Regions from separate parts of the Erwinia sp. PME.40.26/001 genome, predicted to be linked through region 2. Evidence: predicted binding sites of a transcription regulator. Region 2 holds the regulator's gene; each other region holds the start of a gene.
What was found. The regulator PurR, encoded in region 2, represses purine synthesis genes. The targets are predictions, from matches to a motif close to CANGCAAACGTTTGCNTG.
Positions count from the first base shown of each region.

Region 1: purE (5-(carboxyamino)imidazole ribonucleotide mutase) is a predicted target of PurR. The motif match lies at 1,814-1,831, and genes of this name have one in related genera.
Region 3: ACZ3HG_RS16050 (amino acid aminotransferase) is a predicted target of PurR. The motif match lies at 1,413-1,430, and genes of this name have one in related genera.
Region 4: serA (phosphoglycerate dehydrogenase) is a predicted target of PurR. The motif match lies at 1,055-1,072, and genes of this name have one in related genera.

Region 1 covers NZ_JBVHNP010000004.1:204,702-207,820, forward strand. The annotation lists gene cysS (cysteine--tRNA ligase) at 1-329, opposite strand, end outside; gene ppiB (peptidylprolyl isomerase B) at 567-1,061, shown strand; gene lpxH (UDP-2,3-diacylglucosamine diphosphatase) at 1,061-1,777, shown strand; gene purE (5-(carboxyamino)imidazole ribonucleotide mutase) at 1,926-2,435, shown strand; gene purK (5-(carboxyamino)imidazole ribonucleotide synthase) at 2,432-3,119, shown strand, end outside.
Region 2 covers NZ_JBVHNP010000001.1:374,303-377,421, reverse strand. The annotation lists gene ACZ3HG_RS02070 (C40 family peptidase) at 100-972, shown strand; gene cydH (cytochrome bd-I oxidase subunit CydH) at 1,028-1,117, opposite strand; gene purR (HTH-type transcriptional repressor PurR) at 1,412-2,437, shown strand; gene punR (DNA-binding transcriptional activator PunR) at 2,448-3,119, opposite strand, start outside.
Region 3 covers NZ_JBVHNP010000005.1:226,813-229,931, forward strand. The annotation lists gene ACZ3HG_RS16045 (MBL fold metallo-hydrolase) at 1-105, shown strand, start outside; gene ACZ3HG_RS16050 (amino acid aminotransferase) at 157-1,347, opposite strand; gene ompF (porin OmpF) at 1,536-2,639, opposite strand; gene asnS (asparagine--tRNA ligase) at 2,940-3,119, opposite strand, start outside.
Region 4 covers NZ_JBVHNP010000002.1:435,343-438,461, forward strand. The annotation lists gene ACZ3HG_RS09500 (LysR family transcriptional regulator ArgP) at 1-21, opposite strand, end outside; gene rpiA (ribose-5-phosphate isomerase RpiA) at 224-883, shown strand; gene serA (phosphoglycerate dehydrogenase) at 1,219-2,457, shown strand; gene ACZ3HG_RS09515 (5-formyltetrahydrofolate cyclo-ligase) at 2,538-3,119, opposite strand, start outside.

The DNA of each region.
Region 1 (3,119 bases), on a different contig from region 2:
AGGTCCGGCGGCAGGATATTCAGCGCGGCGAAATCCTTGTGCATCTCAGCAATCATGCGATTGGTCAGTTGCTCAATGGTCTCACCGTTTTCATTCGCACGTTTGATGATTTTGTCATCAATATCGGTGATGTTACGCACATAGTTCAGCTCATAGCCGCTGTAACGCAGGTAACGCGCTACCACATCAAATGCCGCGAAGGTTCTGCCGTGTCCGATATGACAGAGGTCGTAAACGGTAATGCCACACACGTACATCCCGATTTTACCGGCATGAATAGGTTTAAATTCCTCTTTTTGACGACTCAGGGTGTTGTAAATCTTTAGCATTGAGACATTCCGTTTTAAACGTGTGCGGGATTAGCGAAAAAATGGCGAAGTAAATATTCTGACGTATTCTTACCTTCAGCGCGGCGCAAAGCAAGGTTATCTGCGTTTCCTTTATGAAGGGGAGGCTGACGAGCTATCACATTTTGTGATATAAGAGCCGTCTGTCGCACGGGACAGACTCCAGTCTCAGTTCCCGGCGCTCAATGTTAAATACTCCAACCCTGACAGGATGAGAATATGGTCACTTTCCAGACTAATCATGGCGATATCGTCATCAAGACTTTCGATGATAAAGCGCCGGCTACCGTTAAAAACTTCCTTGAGTACTGCCGCGAAGGTTTTTACGACAACACCATCTTCCACCGTGTGATCAACGGCTTTATGATCCAGGGCGGCGGTTTTGAACCGGGCATGAAGCAGAAAGACACCAAAGAAGAGATCCGCAACGAAGCGGGTAACGGCCTGAAGAACACCAAAGGCACCCTGGCGATGGCCCGTACTCAGGCGCCACACTCTGCGACCGCCCAGTTCTTCATCAACGTGGCTGACAACGACTTCCTGAACTTCCGTGACGAAAGCCTGCAGGGCTTCGGTTACTGCGTGTTTGCCGAAGTGGTTGAAGGCATGGACGTGGTTGAGAAAATCAAAGCCGTGGCTACCGGCCGCAGCGGGATGCACCAGGACGTGCCAAAAGACGACGTGATCATTCAGAAAGTCACCGTCAGCGAATAATGTCGCATACGCTGTTTATCGCAGATATCCATCTGTGTACTGAAGAACCGGCTATTACAGCCGGTTTTCTGCATTTTTTACGCCGTGAAGCACAGCACGCCGACGCGCTGTATATTCTCGGTGACCTGTTTGAAGCCTGGATCGGTGACGATGACCCGAACCCGCTTCATGCCGAGGTCGCACACGCCCTGCGCCAGCTGCCCGTTCCCTGCTATTTTATTCACGGTAATCGCGACTTTCTGCTGGGCAAACGTTTTGCCAAAGCCAGCGGTATGACGCTGCTGCCGGAAGAGCAGGTGCTGGACCTGTACGGCAGGCGCGTGCTGATTATGCATGGCGATACCCTGTGTACCGACGATCAAGGCTATCTGCGTTTTCGCGCAAAGGTCCAGCAGCGCTGGCTGCAGACGCTGTTCCTCGCCCTGCCCCTCTTTGTCCGTCAGCGTATCGCCCTGAAAATGCGCGCCGGCAGCCGTCAGGCTAACAGCAGCAAATCTCAGGAAATCATGGACGTCAATCAGCAGGCGGTAGTGGCGGCGATGTCAGGCCATCAGGTGCAGTGGCTGATCCACGGTCACACCCATCGCCCGGCCGTTCATCCCCTGCTGATCCAGGGTCAGGCGGCTGAACGCCTGGTGCTCGGTGCCTGGCATGAAGAAGGGTCAATGATCAAAGTCAGCCCTGACGAGATAAGCCTGATCTCCTTCCCGTTCTGATGCAAAAATCTGAGTGAAAACGGCGGTACTTGACGCTACGCAACCGTTTTCCTCACCGCGCAGTCGTGATATTCTCTTTGCCCTTCCCATCGGGTCGCCCTGTTGAGCGGCCCTGGTGACGTTTTACAATCACAGGAGTCAGACCCGCATGACATCGAACGCCGCACCGGCCCGCATTGCTATTGTTATGGGTTCCAAAAGTGACTGGGCAACCATGCAATTTACGGCGGAAATCCTTACCAGCCTGGACGTTCCCTTTCACTGCGAAGTGGTGTCTGCACACCGCACGCCGGACAAACTCTTCAGCTTTGCCGAACAGGCCGCCGGTAACGGCTATCAGGTGATTATCGCCGGCGCAGGCGGGGCAGCCCACCTGCCGGGCATGCTGGCGGCGAAAACGCTGGTGCCGGTACTGGGTGTTCCGGTGCAGAGCGCGGCCCTGAGCGGCGTCGACAGCCTCTACTCTATTGTACAAATGCCGCGTGGCATTCCGGTGGGCACGCTGGCAATCGGTAAAGCCGGCGCTGCCAATGCGGCCCTGCTGGCGGCACAGATCCTCGCGCTGCATGATGCCGGGCTGGCCGATCGCCTGAATCACTGGCGTCAGAGCCAGACCGACGAAGTGCTGAATAACCCGGACCCGCGGGAGGAAGCATGAAGCCGGTCTGCGTATTAGGTAACGGCCAGCTGGGGCGTATGCTGCGCCAGGCAGGTGAACCTCTGGGTATTGCCGTCTATCCGGTGGGCCTGGATGCGGAACCCGAATCCCTGCCCATTGCGCAGAGCGTGATCACTGCTGAAATCGAGCGCTGGCCTGAAACGGCATTAACCCGTGAACTGGCGGGCCATAATGCCTTTGTTAACCGCGATATCTTCCCACTGCTGGCCGATCGTCTGACCCAGAAACAGCTGCTGGACCGGCTGGGCCTGGCAACCGCGCCGTGGCAGTTGCTCTCCAGTGCAGATGAGTGGGCGCAGGTATTCACCACGCTGGGCCCGCTGGCCATCGTTAAACGCCGCACAGGTGGCTATGACGGTCGCGGCCAGTGGCGACTGCACGCCGGTGAAACCGAATCACTGCCCGCTGACTGCTACGGCGAGTGCATTGTTGAACAGGGGATCAATTTCTCCGGCGAAATGTCGCTGGTTGGCGCGCGCGGCCACGACGGGCATACCGTGTTTTACCCGCTGACACACAACCTGCATCAGGACGGCATTCTGCGTACCAGCGTCGTGCTGCCGGAAGTAAACGAGCAACATCAGCAGCAGGCCGAGCGTATGCTGTCTGCCATCATGAATGAACTGAACTACGTCGGCGTGATGGCGATGGAGTGTTTCGTGG
Region 2 (3,119 bases):
AGTTAGATTAGAATTGCCCTAACCTTCTGCCTTCGCGCAGAAATGCCTTTTCTGACTCCGTTGCGACCTTTTGCAGCGCACAAACTGTTAATGGGAACGATGCGTTTACTCATCACGCTCTGCATACTGGCTTTCACCCAGTTGTTCTTCAATATGGCGCACGCATCGCCACATACCCCTATTAATGCGAATCAGCAAAAAGCCGATCGCACTACCGCACGTGAAGATGAGCGTCGCAAACGCCGCCCGGTCAAGACCGCCTCCACGAAAAAAGTGAAAGAACCGGTCAGTAAAAAAGCAAAAGAACCCGCCAGGAAGACCGCCGCTAAAACAGCACGTCTGGTGCCGGCAAAAAAACTCAAAGAAAAAGCCAGGAGTAAAGTGGCGGCAAAACCGTTGCGCACGGCTAAAGTAACGAAAAAGTCCTTAAGCAAAAAAATCGCCGCCAACAAAAAAGCCGACAAGAAGCACTATGGTCGCGATCGCGCCGGGCGCAAAGTTGCGCAACGCGATGACGCGCAGCTTTCAGGCCCGCTGAAACTGAGTAAAGCCCACCGCGCCCGCTATCAAAAAGCGCGCGAGACAGCGATGACAAAATTGATGGGGCAACTCGGCAAACCCTATCAGTGGGGCGGTACCTCACCTAAAACCGGCTTCGACTGCAGCGGTCTGGTGTGGTACGCCTACAAAGATCTGGTGAAGTTCAAAATCCCCCGTACGGCAAATGAAATGTATCACCTGCGCGATGCCGCCTCGGTCAAACGCGATCAGCTGGAAAAAGGGGACCTGGTCTTCTTCCGCATTAACGGTCGCGGCACGGCCGACCACGTAGGGGTTTATCTGGGTGGGGGCAAATTTATTCAGTCTCCGCGCACCGGTAAAGATATCCAGGTCAGTGCACTGAGTGAAGATTACTGGCAGGAGCATTACATCGGCGCACGCCGGGTGATGACACCGAAGACAATTCGTTAACTGTGCCGTCAGCGTGATGGGTATACGGGAGGGGTCACCTCCTCCCGGGCCGGACTTAGTGCATGACTGCGGTAAAACTAAACGCAATAATCATCAGCAGTGAACCCACCACCGCCAGCGCTGTCATTTTCATATCGGTGTTCATATTTTCTCCTTAATAACCCTGCAATGTGTAAGCCAACAGATTTTCCCATACTTACCCGTAAAAATCTCGTTTTCTGCGCCCAGCCTTGTTAGAATTATTCCTTTCCGTTGCGCAACACGCCCGGAAACGTTTTAAGTCAGCGCTGCATGTCACTCTACGGATGATTTTACCCCTCCCCGAATCTTTGAGACAGCACCCCAGATCGTTCTCGTCGGGCAGCAATAGCGGCGCGCAGGCAAACGTTTAACCAAATTGTTATCAGTACGTTACGATAACACCAGGAGTAGGATTTTAATGGCAACAATTAAGGATGTGGCAAAGCGTGCCGGTGTGTCCACCACCACCGTGTCCCATGTCATCAACAAAACGCGCTTTGTAGCCGAAGAGACGCGCGAAGCGGTATGGGCGGCAATTAAAGCTTTGCATTACTCCCCCAGCGCCGTTGCCCGCAGTCTTAAGGTGAACCACACCAAAACCATCGGGCTGCTGGCCACATCCAGTGAAGCCCCCTACTTTGCCGAAATCATTGAAGCGATTGAAAACCGCTGCTTTGCTAAAGGCTATACGCTGATCCTCGGCAATGCGCATAACGATCTGCAAAAGCAGCAGGCGTATCTGTCGATGATGGCGCAGAAGCGTGTCGATGGCCTGCTGGTCATGTGTTCAGAATATCCTGACCCCCTGATAGCCATGCTGGAAGAGAACCGTAATATTCCAATGGTGGTGATGGACTGGGGCGAGTCACGCGGAGACTTTACCGATACCGTGCTCGATAACGCTTTTGAAGGCGGCTATCTGGCGGGGCGTTATCTGATCGAGCGCGGCCATCGTGATATCGGGGCGATCCCGGGACAGCTGGAACGCAATACCGGCGGCGGTCGCCATGCGGGCTTCCTGAAAGCACTGGCTGAAGCCGGGATTACCCTGCGCGATGAATGGCTGGTACAGGGCGACTTTGAACCGGAATCTGGCTACCGCGCCATGCAGCAAATACTGTCACAGAAGCAGCGTCCGACGGCGATCTTCTGTGGGGGAGATATTATGGCGATGGGTGCGATTTGCGCAGCGGACGAGATGGGGTTGCGCGTACCGCAGGATATTTCGGTGATCGGTTATGATAACGTGCGCAACGCCCGTTACTTCACCCCGGCGCTGACCACCGTACACCAGCCAAAAGAGCGTCTGGGGGAAACAGCCTTTGATATGCTGCTTGACCGCATCACCAGCAAACGTGAAGAGCAGCAGACGATTGAAGTGCATCCTTCACTGATCGAACGCCGCTCCGTTGCCGACGGCCCCTTCCGCGACTATCGCCGTTAATATCCGCGCATCAGATCCCGGGCTGTTCACTCAGCCATTCTGCATTCAGCGTTTCGGTATTGCCCAGATAGGCCAGCAACCAGTTCAGCGCCGGTGAGGCGCTGTGCTCAGACCAGCTGAGGTAGCAGGGACTGTCAGGAAACGGCGAGGCCAGCGTCAGCTCACCCAGCACCTGCTGTTGCAGCCAGGGCTGGGCAAAGTGCCCCGGTACCATCCCGACGCACAGCCCGGCACGCAGGCAGTCGAATGCGCTTTCCCAGTCCGGTACCACCAGCCGCCGCTGATTGTCCAGCGTCCAGGTTGTGCGCTTCGGCAGCGCCCGCGACGTATCCTCCAGCACCAGCGAGGGCCATTCGCGGATCAGCGCTTCACTCAGCGCGCCTTCGTAACGGTGCAGCGGATGTTGGGACTGGACTACGCAGCGCCAGTTCAGACTGCCCATGTCGCGAAAGGCAAAACGCCCCCTCACAGGAATGGCCTGGGTTGCGCCTATTGCCACGTCCACGCGACCGTCAGCCAGCGCATCCCAGACGCCGTTAAACACCTCCGGCATGATGTGCAGCTCCATGTCCGGGAAATGACGATAAAAATCCACCACCAGCTGACGCGTGCGCGCCGGCCGTACAATCCTGTCCACCGCAATGTTAATCTGCCCGCGCCAGCCGTTTGCCACCTGCTGGCA
Region 3 (3,119 bases), on a different contig from region 2:
AAGACTAAGCTGCTGCCCCTGGGTGATGACGTGACCTTTGTTCCGGGGCACGGTCCGATGTCCACGCTGGGACGTGAGCGCATCAGCAATCCCTTCCTGCAATAGCGAATAAAAAAGGGTGACCACCCGGTGGGTGGTCACCCTCAGCTCACCGAATCACAGTACCGCGACAATTGCCTCGCACAGCTGAGACATATTATCCGGCGTCATGCCTGCCACGTTGACACGTCCGGAATTCACCGCGTACACGCCAAACTCCTCACGCAGACGCACAACCTGATCTTTCGTCAGGCCGCTGAAGGAAAACATCCCGTTCTGATTAATGATAAAGCTGAAGTCGCCTTTTGCGCCTTTTTCCTGCAGGGTATTAACAAACAGCTGACGCATACGCTGAATCCGTTCACGCATGCTGGTCAGCTCCTGCTCCCACAGGGCACGCAGTGCGCTGTTGTCGAGGATCGTGGCCACGACGGCAGCACCGTGCGCAGGCGGGTTGGAGTAGTTAGCACGGATGGTGGCCTTGACCTGGCTGAACGCCGTGTCGACCACGGTGGCATCAGCGGCAACCAGCGTGAAGGCACCGACGCGTTCGTTATACAGCCCAAAATTCTTCGAGTAAGAGCTGCAAACGATCAGTTCCTGATGGCTGGCGGCGAATGCGCGCAGGCCTTCAGCATCTTCTTCAAGACCCCGGGCAAAGCCCTGATAGGCAAAGTCAAACAGCGGCAGCCAGCCTTTAGTCAGCGACAGCTCAGCCAGCTGGGCCCACTGGGCCGCCGTAGGGTCGATGCCGGTCGGGTTGTGGCAGCAGCCATGGAACAGTACGATATCACCGGCCTGCGCTGCGCTCAGGCTGCTTACCAGCCCGTCAAAGTCCAGCGTATGCTCAGCAGCATCATAGTAATCATATTCACACACTTCCAGACCGGCAGCGGCAAACACGTTTTTATGGTTTGGCCAGCTCGGATTGCTCACCCAGATGCGCTTTGCGCTGGTCTGGGTGGCAATAAAGTCGGCGGCAATGCGCAGTGCGCCAGTGCCGCCAGGGGTTTGCGCAGTGCGGGCACGATGGCCGGAAATCAGTGCACTGTCTGCACCGAACAGCAGTTCCTGGGTGCAGCGACCAAAGTCAGCAATACCATCAATGCTCAGATAGTTTTTAGTGGTTTCGTTTTCCAGCAGATACTGTTCAGCTTTTTTAACGCTGGTCAGTACCGGCGTTTTGCCGGTTTCATCTTTATACACGCCAATGCCGAGGTTGATCTTATTTGGGCGGTCATCAGCGCGGAACAGATCGGCTAAACCAAGAATAGGGTCGGCGGGTGCAGCTGCAATACGTTCAAACATAGTCGAAGTCCGTTAGCTTAAATTAAAGCGAAGTGAGGACTCAGGTTACCGCCAGTAAGGGTAAATTACCAACCGTTTGCGTCAAAAAAACAGCAGAAAGGGACAAGGGAGGGGAGAAAAACAAAAACGGAGCCGAAGCTCCGTTGAGTGCACGGTTAATCGCGACCTGAGCCGCGATTAAAGGGCAATTAGAACTGGTAAACCAGGCCTACTGCTACGGTATCACCTGAGCCTATGCCCAGTTTGTTGTCATCACCGATCTGGTTGATGATGTAGTCAACGTAGGTAGACATGTTTTTGTTGAAGTAGTAAGACGTACCCACTTCGAAGTATTTAACCAGGTCAACATCGCCAACGCCTTCGATATCTTTGCCTTTAGTCTGAACATAGGCAATGGATGGACGCAGACCGAAGTCGAACTGATACTGTGCAACAAGTTCAATATCCTGAGTCTTGTTAGCGAAGCCAGAAACGTCAGTGCTCACGCCAGCATTGGTGATAGCACCTGAAATGCGGGTAGCGTTACGGCCTTCGGCATAAGACGCTGCCAGGTAAACGTTGTTTGCGTCATATTTCAGAGCAGTGCCCCAGAATTCAGCGCGGTCACCACGACCCAGGGTCGTTGCACCAGTGTTCTGCCCATTAGTACGGTCCTGAGAGCTGTATGCACCAGAGATGCCTACGCCGATCGGAGAAACGTATGAAGTGGAGAAGCCGTAGCCGTCACCGTTAGAGCGGGTGATATCGTCACGCTCGTTTTTGCCCTGGTACTGAACAGCGAAGTCCCAGCCATCAACCAGACCAAAGAAGTTAGTGTTACGGTAGGTAGCCACGCCAGTAGTACGGCTGGTCATGGTGTCAGACTGACCGAAATCACCACCAAATTCTGGCAGTACGTCAGTCCATGCCAGAGCGTCATACGCTACGCCGTAGTTACGGCCGTAGTCGATTGAGCCCAGGTCTTTCAGTTTCAGACCGGCAAAGCCCAGACGGGTTTTGTTACCAGTCTGTGCATCGCTGCCTTCAGAATTGTTAGCCTGGATGTTGTATTCCCACTGACCGAAACCAGTCAGCTGGTCATTAATCTGAGTTTCACCTTTGAAACCGAAGCGCACATAAGACTGATCGCCGTCACCAGCATAACCGTCATCATCAGAGAAATAGTGCAGACCATCAACTTTACCGTACAGGTCCAGCTTGTTGCCATCTTTGTTATAGATTTCTGCTGCGTTAGCGGCACCAGCAGCCAACAGTGCTGGGATCACTACTGCAAGAATGTTGCGCTTCATCATTTTGTTATTACCCTCATTGGAGTTATTTGGACACCTGCCACTGCCGTCAATAATTCTTTACAGAACTCTGATGAGAGTTTGGTGTCTTCCTGTGTCTGCACGCATCTTTCCATTCGTAGCCTGGTTAATCTAGCCCGAAAATGCTACTAATCTCTTATTCTGGTAACAAGAGGAAAATATGTATTACAAAATGTAAAAATCACGGAACTTTGTGAGTCATCTCTAAATTTACAAAAATAAAAAAAGGCCAGCGAGGCTGACCTTAGTATATATATGAATTTCTTATATTTAATGCAGAAATCAGAACGTCGCGTTGCGTGGGGTGCGTGGGAAGGCGATAACATCCCTTACATTCTGTACGCCGGTGACATAGGCGATTAATCGTTCGAAACCTAAACCGAAACCAGAATGGGGAACGGTGCCGTAACGGCGCAGATCGCGATACCACCAGTAATCTTCTTTATTCAGACCCATTTCGGC
Region 4 (3,119 bases), on a different contig from region 2:
TCGATAATCCGGGCGTTTCATTAATCGTTGTACTCTCTTTCAGGTGTGGTTCTGCACTATGCCATATTTTTCGTGTTTTGCCTTTGGCTGGCATCACTGACCTGTCCGCCACTTTGTGGGGTGGGTTCCATTCCTGTCAATCAAAGACCCTGTTAGGCGGTTTTTTTTCTCAGCCTTGCTTTATACTACGCGCACACAGTGACTGACAGGTTTTAAACATACCATGACACAGGATGAACTGAAAAAAGCCGTAGGCTGGGCAGCTCTGGATTATGTCACGCCGGGCACCATCGTTGGGGTGGGAACGGGGTCGACTGCTGCGCATTTTATTGATGCTCTGGCCTCGATCAAACACCAGATTGAAGGGGCTGTCTCCAGTTCGGAAGCCTCCACGGCTAAGCTGAAAGAGTATGGCATCCACGTTTTTGATCTGAACGAAATCGATGAGCTGTCGGTGTATGTTGACGGCGCAGACGAAATTAACGGTCAGATGCAGATGATCAAAGGCGGCGGCGCGGCGCTGACGCGCGAAAAAATTATTGCTGCCGTGGCCGATCGCTTTATCTGTATTGCCGATGCCTCTAAGCAGGTCGATGTGCTGGGGCGCTTCCCGCTGCCGGTCGAAGTGATCCCCATGGCGAGGTCGTATGTCGCCCGTGAGCTGGTCAAGCTGGGTGGGCAGCCTGAGTACCGTCAGAACGTGGTGACCGACAACGGCAACATTATTCTCGACGTGCATAATCTGAAAATTATCGACCCCGTGCGTCTGGAAACCGCGATTAACGCGCTGCCTGGTGTGGTCACTGTCGGGTTGTTTGCTGCCCGCTGCGCCGATGTTGCGCTGATCGGTACGGCTGACGGCGTGCAAACCATTCAAAAATGATCTGCCCGCTGGCGGTTATTTTTACCTAAAAAACATCTTTTCTTTTGCAGGCAATATTTAGTGACTTATGTCACATTCAGGCTGCCTGAAGCGCGATCCTCCTGATGGTTCGCGCTGCACCACGATTTTCTATCGCAATGTTCTGGCCGACCGTGTTGCCATGCTGGCAGCCAGGCAATCGTTTGTATTGCTGCGGGCGTAAATTTTGTTATTTTGACAGAAGGCTATCTTATATCCCCGCTGTTTTTACCCTTTCTGCAGGCTGACGTTACGCCTGTAAACGGGAAAGCCCGGGGGTGAAGCCACATCTGAAGTCAGCTAAATAGGGTCGGGAAATGGCAAAAGTATCACTGGAGAAAGACAAGATTAAATTCCTGCTGGTGGAAGGCGTTCACCAGAGTGCAGTTGATAATCTGCGTTCTGCTGGCTACACCAACATTGAATTTCACAAGGGCGCACTGGACAGCGAAGCACTGAAAGAGTCCATCCGCGATGCCCACTTCATCGGGCTGCGTTCGCGTACTCACCTCACCGAAGAGATCTTCGCCGCGGCAGAAAAACTGGTCGCAGTTGGCTGTTTCTGCATCGGCACCAACCAGGTGGATCTCAATGCGGCGGCGAAGCGCGGCATTCCGGTGTTTAACGCACCTTTCTCCAACACCCGATCCGTGGCTGAACTGGTTATCGGTGAACTGCTGCTGATGCTGCGCGGCGTGCCGGCGGCCAACGCTAAAGCACACCGGGGCCAGTGGCATAAGCTGGCAGTGGGTTCCTATGAAGCTCGCGGCAAAAAGCTGGGGATCATTGGTTACGGTCACATTGGTATGCAGCTGGGCGTGCTGGCGGAAAGCCTCGGGATGCACGTCTTCTTCTATGATATCGAAAGCAAACTGCCGCTCGGTAATGCGACCCAGGTGCAACATCTCTCCGACCTGCTGAATATGAGCGATGTGGTGAGCCTGCACGTGCCGGAAACCCCATCTACCCAGAATATGATGGGGCCGGACGAACTGGCGCTGATGAAGCCGGGTGCGCTGCTGATCAATGCCTCGCGCGGGACCGTGGTCGATATCCCGGCTCTGTGCCACGTCCTGGCCACCGGGCACCTGGCCGGTGCGGCGATTGACGTCTTCCCGGAAGAGCCGGCGACCAACAGCGATCCGTTCAACTCGCCGCTGTGTGAGTTTGATAACGTGATCCTGACGCCACATATCGGGGGCTCCACGCAGGAAGCACAGGAGAACATTGGTATTGAAGTGGCAGGCAAGCTGGCGAAGTACTCAGACAATGGATCGACGCTGTCTGCCGTTAACTTCCCGGAAGCCTCACTGCCGATGCACGGCGCAAACGCCAGTCGTCTGATGCACATCCATGAGAACCGTCCCGGCGTGCTGACGGCGATCAACCTGATCTTTGCCGATCAGGGGATCAACATCTCTGCTCAGTATCTGCAAACCACGCCGCAGATGGGCTATGTGGTGATCGACGTCGATGCACCGCAGGATGTGGCTGATAAAGCCCTGCAGCTGATGAAGGCTATTCCGGGCACTGTACGCGCACGTTTGTTGTACTGACAGACGGGCTGACCGGATAAGAAGGTCAGCACCGGTACAATACCTTTGAGGGGCGACTTTTTGAGTCGCCCCTTTTGCTTTCACCACTGCCACAGCCTGGACGGCGTGATCAGCGCCGGTAATGGGATATCCCACTCCGCGACGGGTAAGCGCTCCACCTGCTGACAGTCATGCGCCAGACCCACCGGCAGAAAGCCGTGCTGCTGCCAGTTCTGCAGTGTTCTGTCATAAAACCCGCCGCCCATACCCAGACGCTGGCCGCTGGCATCAAACGCCACCAGCGGTACCATCAGCACGTCCAGCTCACTAAGCGGCAGCAAATGACGGATATCCAGCGGCGGTTCGGGTATGCGCAGGCGGTTATTGCGCAGTTCGGTGTGTTCATCGTAATGCAGGAACAACAGCTGACCGCGAGAGAAAGGGTGCAGAACCGGAAGATAAACCCGCTGCTTACGCTGCCAGAGTTTGGCAATGAGCGGCCGGGTATTGATTTCACCGTCGACAGAGAGAAACAGCGCGATATTCTTCGCCTGCTGTACCGGGGCAAAATTCAGGGCATGGTCAGCGACCTGTACGGCAGCAAGCTGCTGCTGTTCATGGCTGAGTTCTCGCCGGAGGTGGCGGATATGGGTGCGGATGTCCTGACGGTCGCAAAGAGGGAG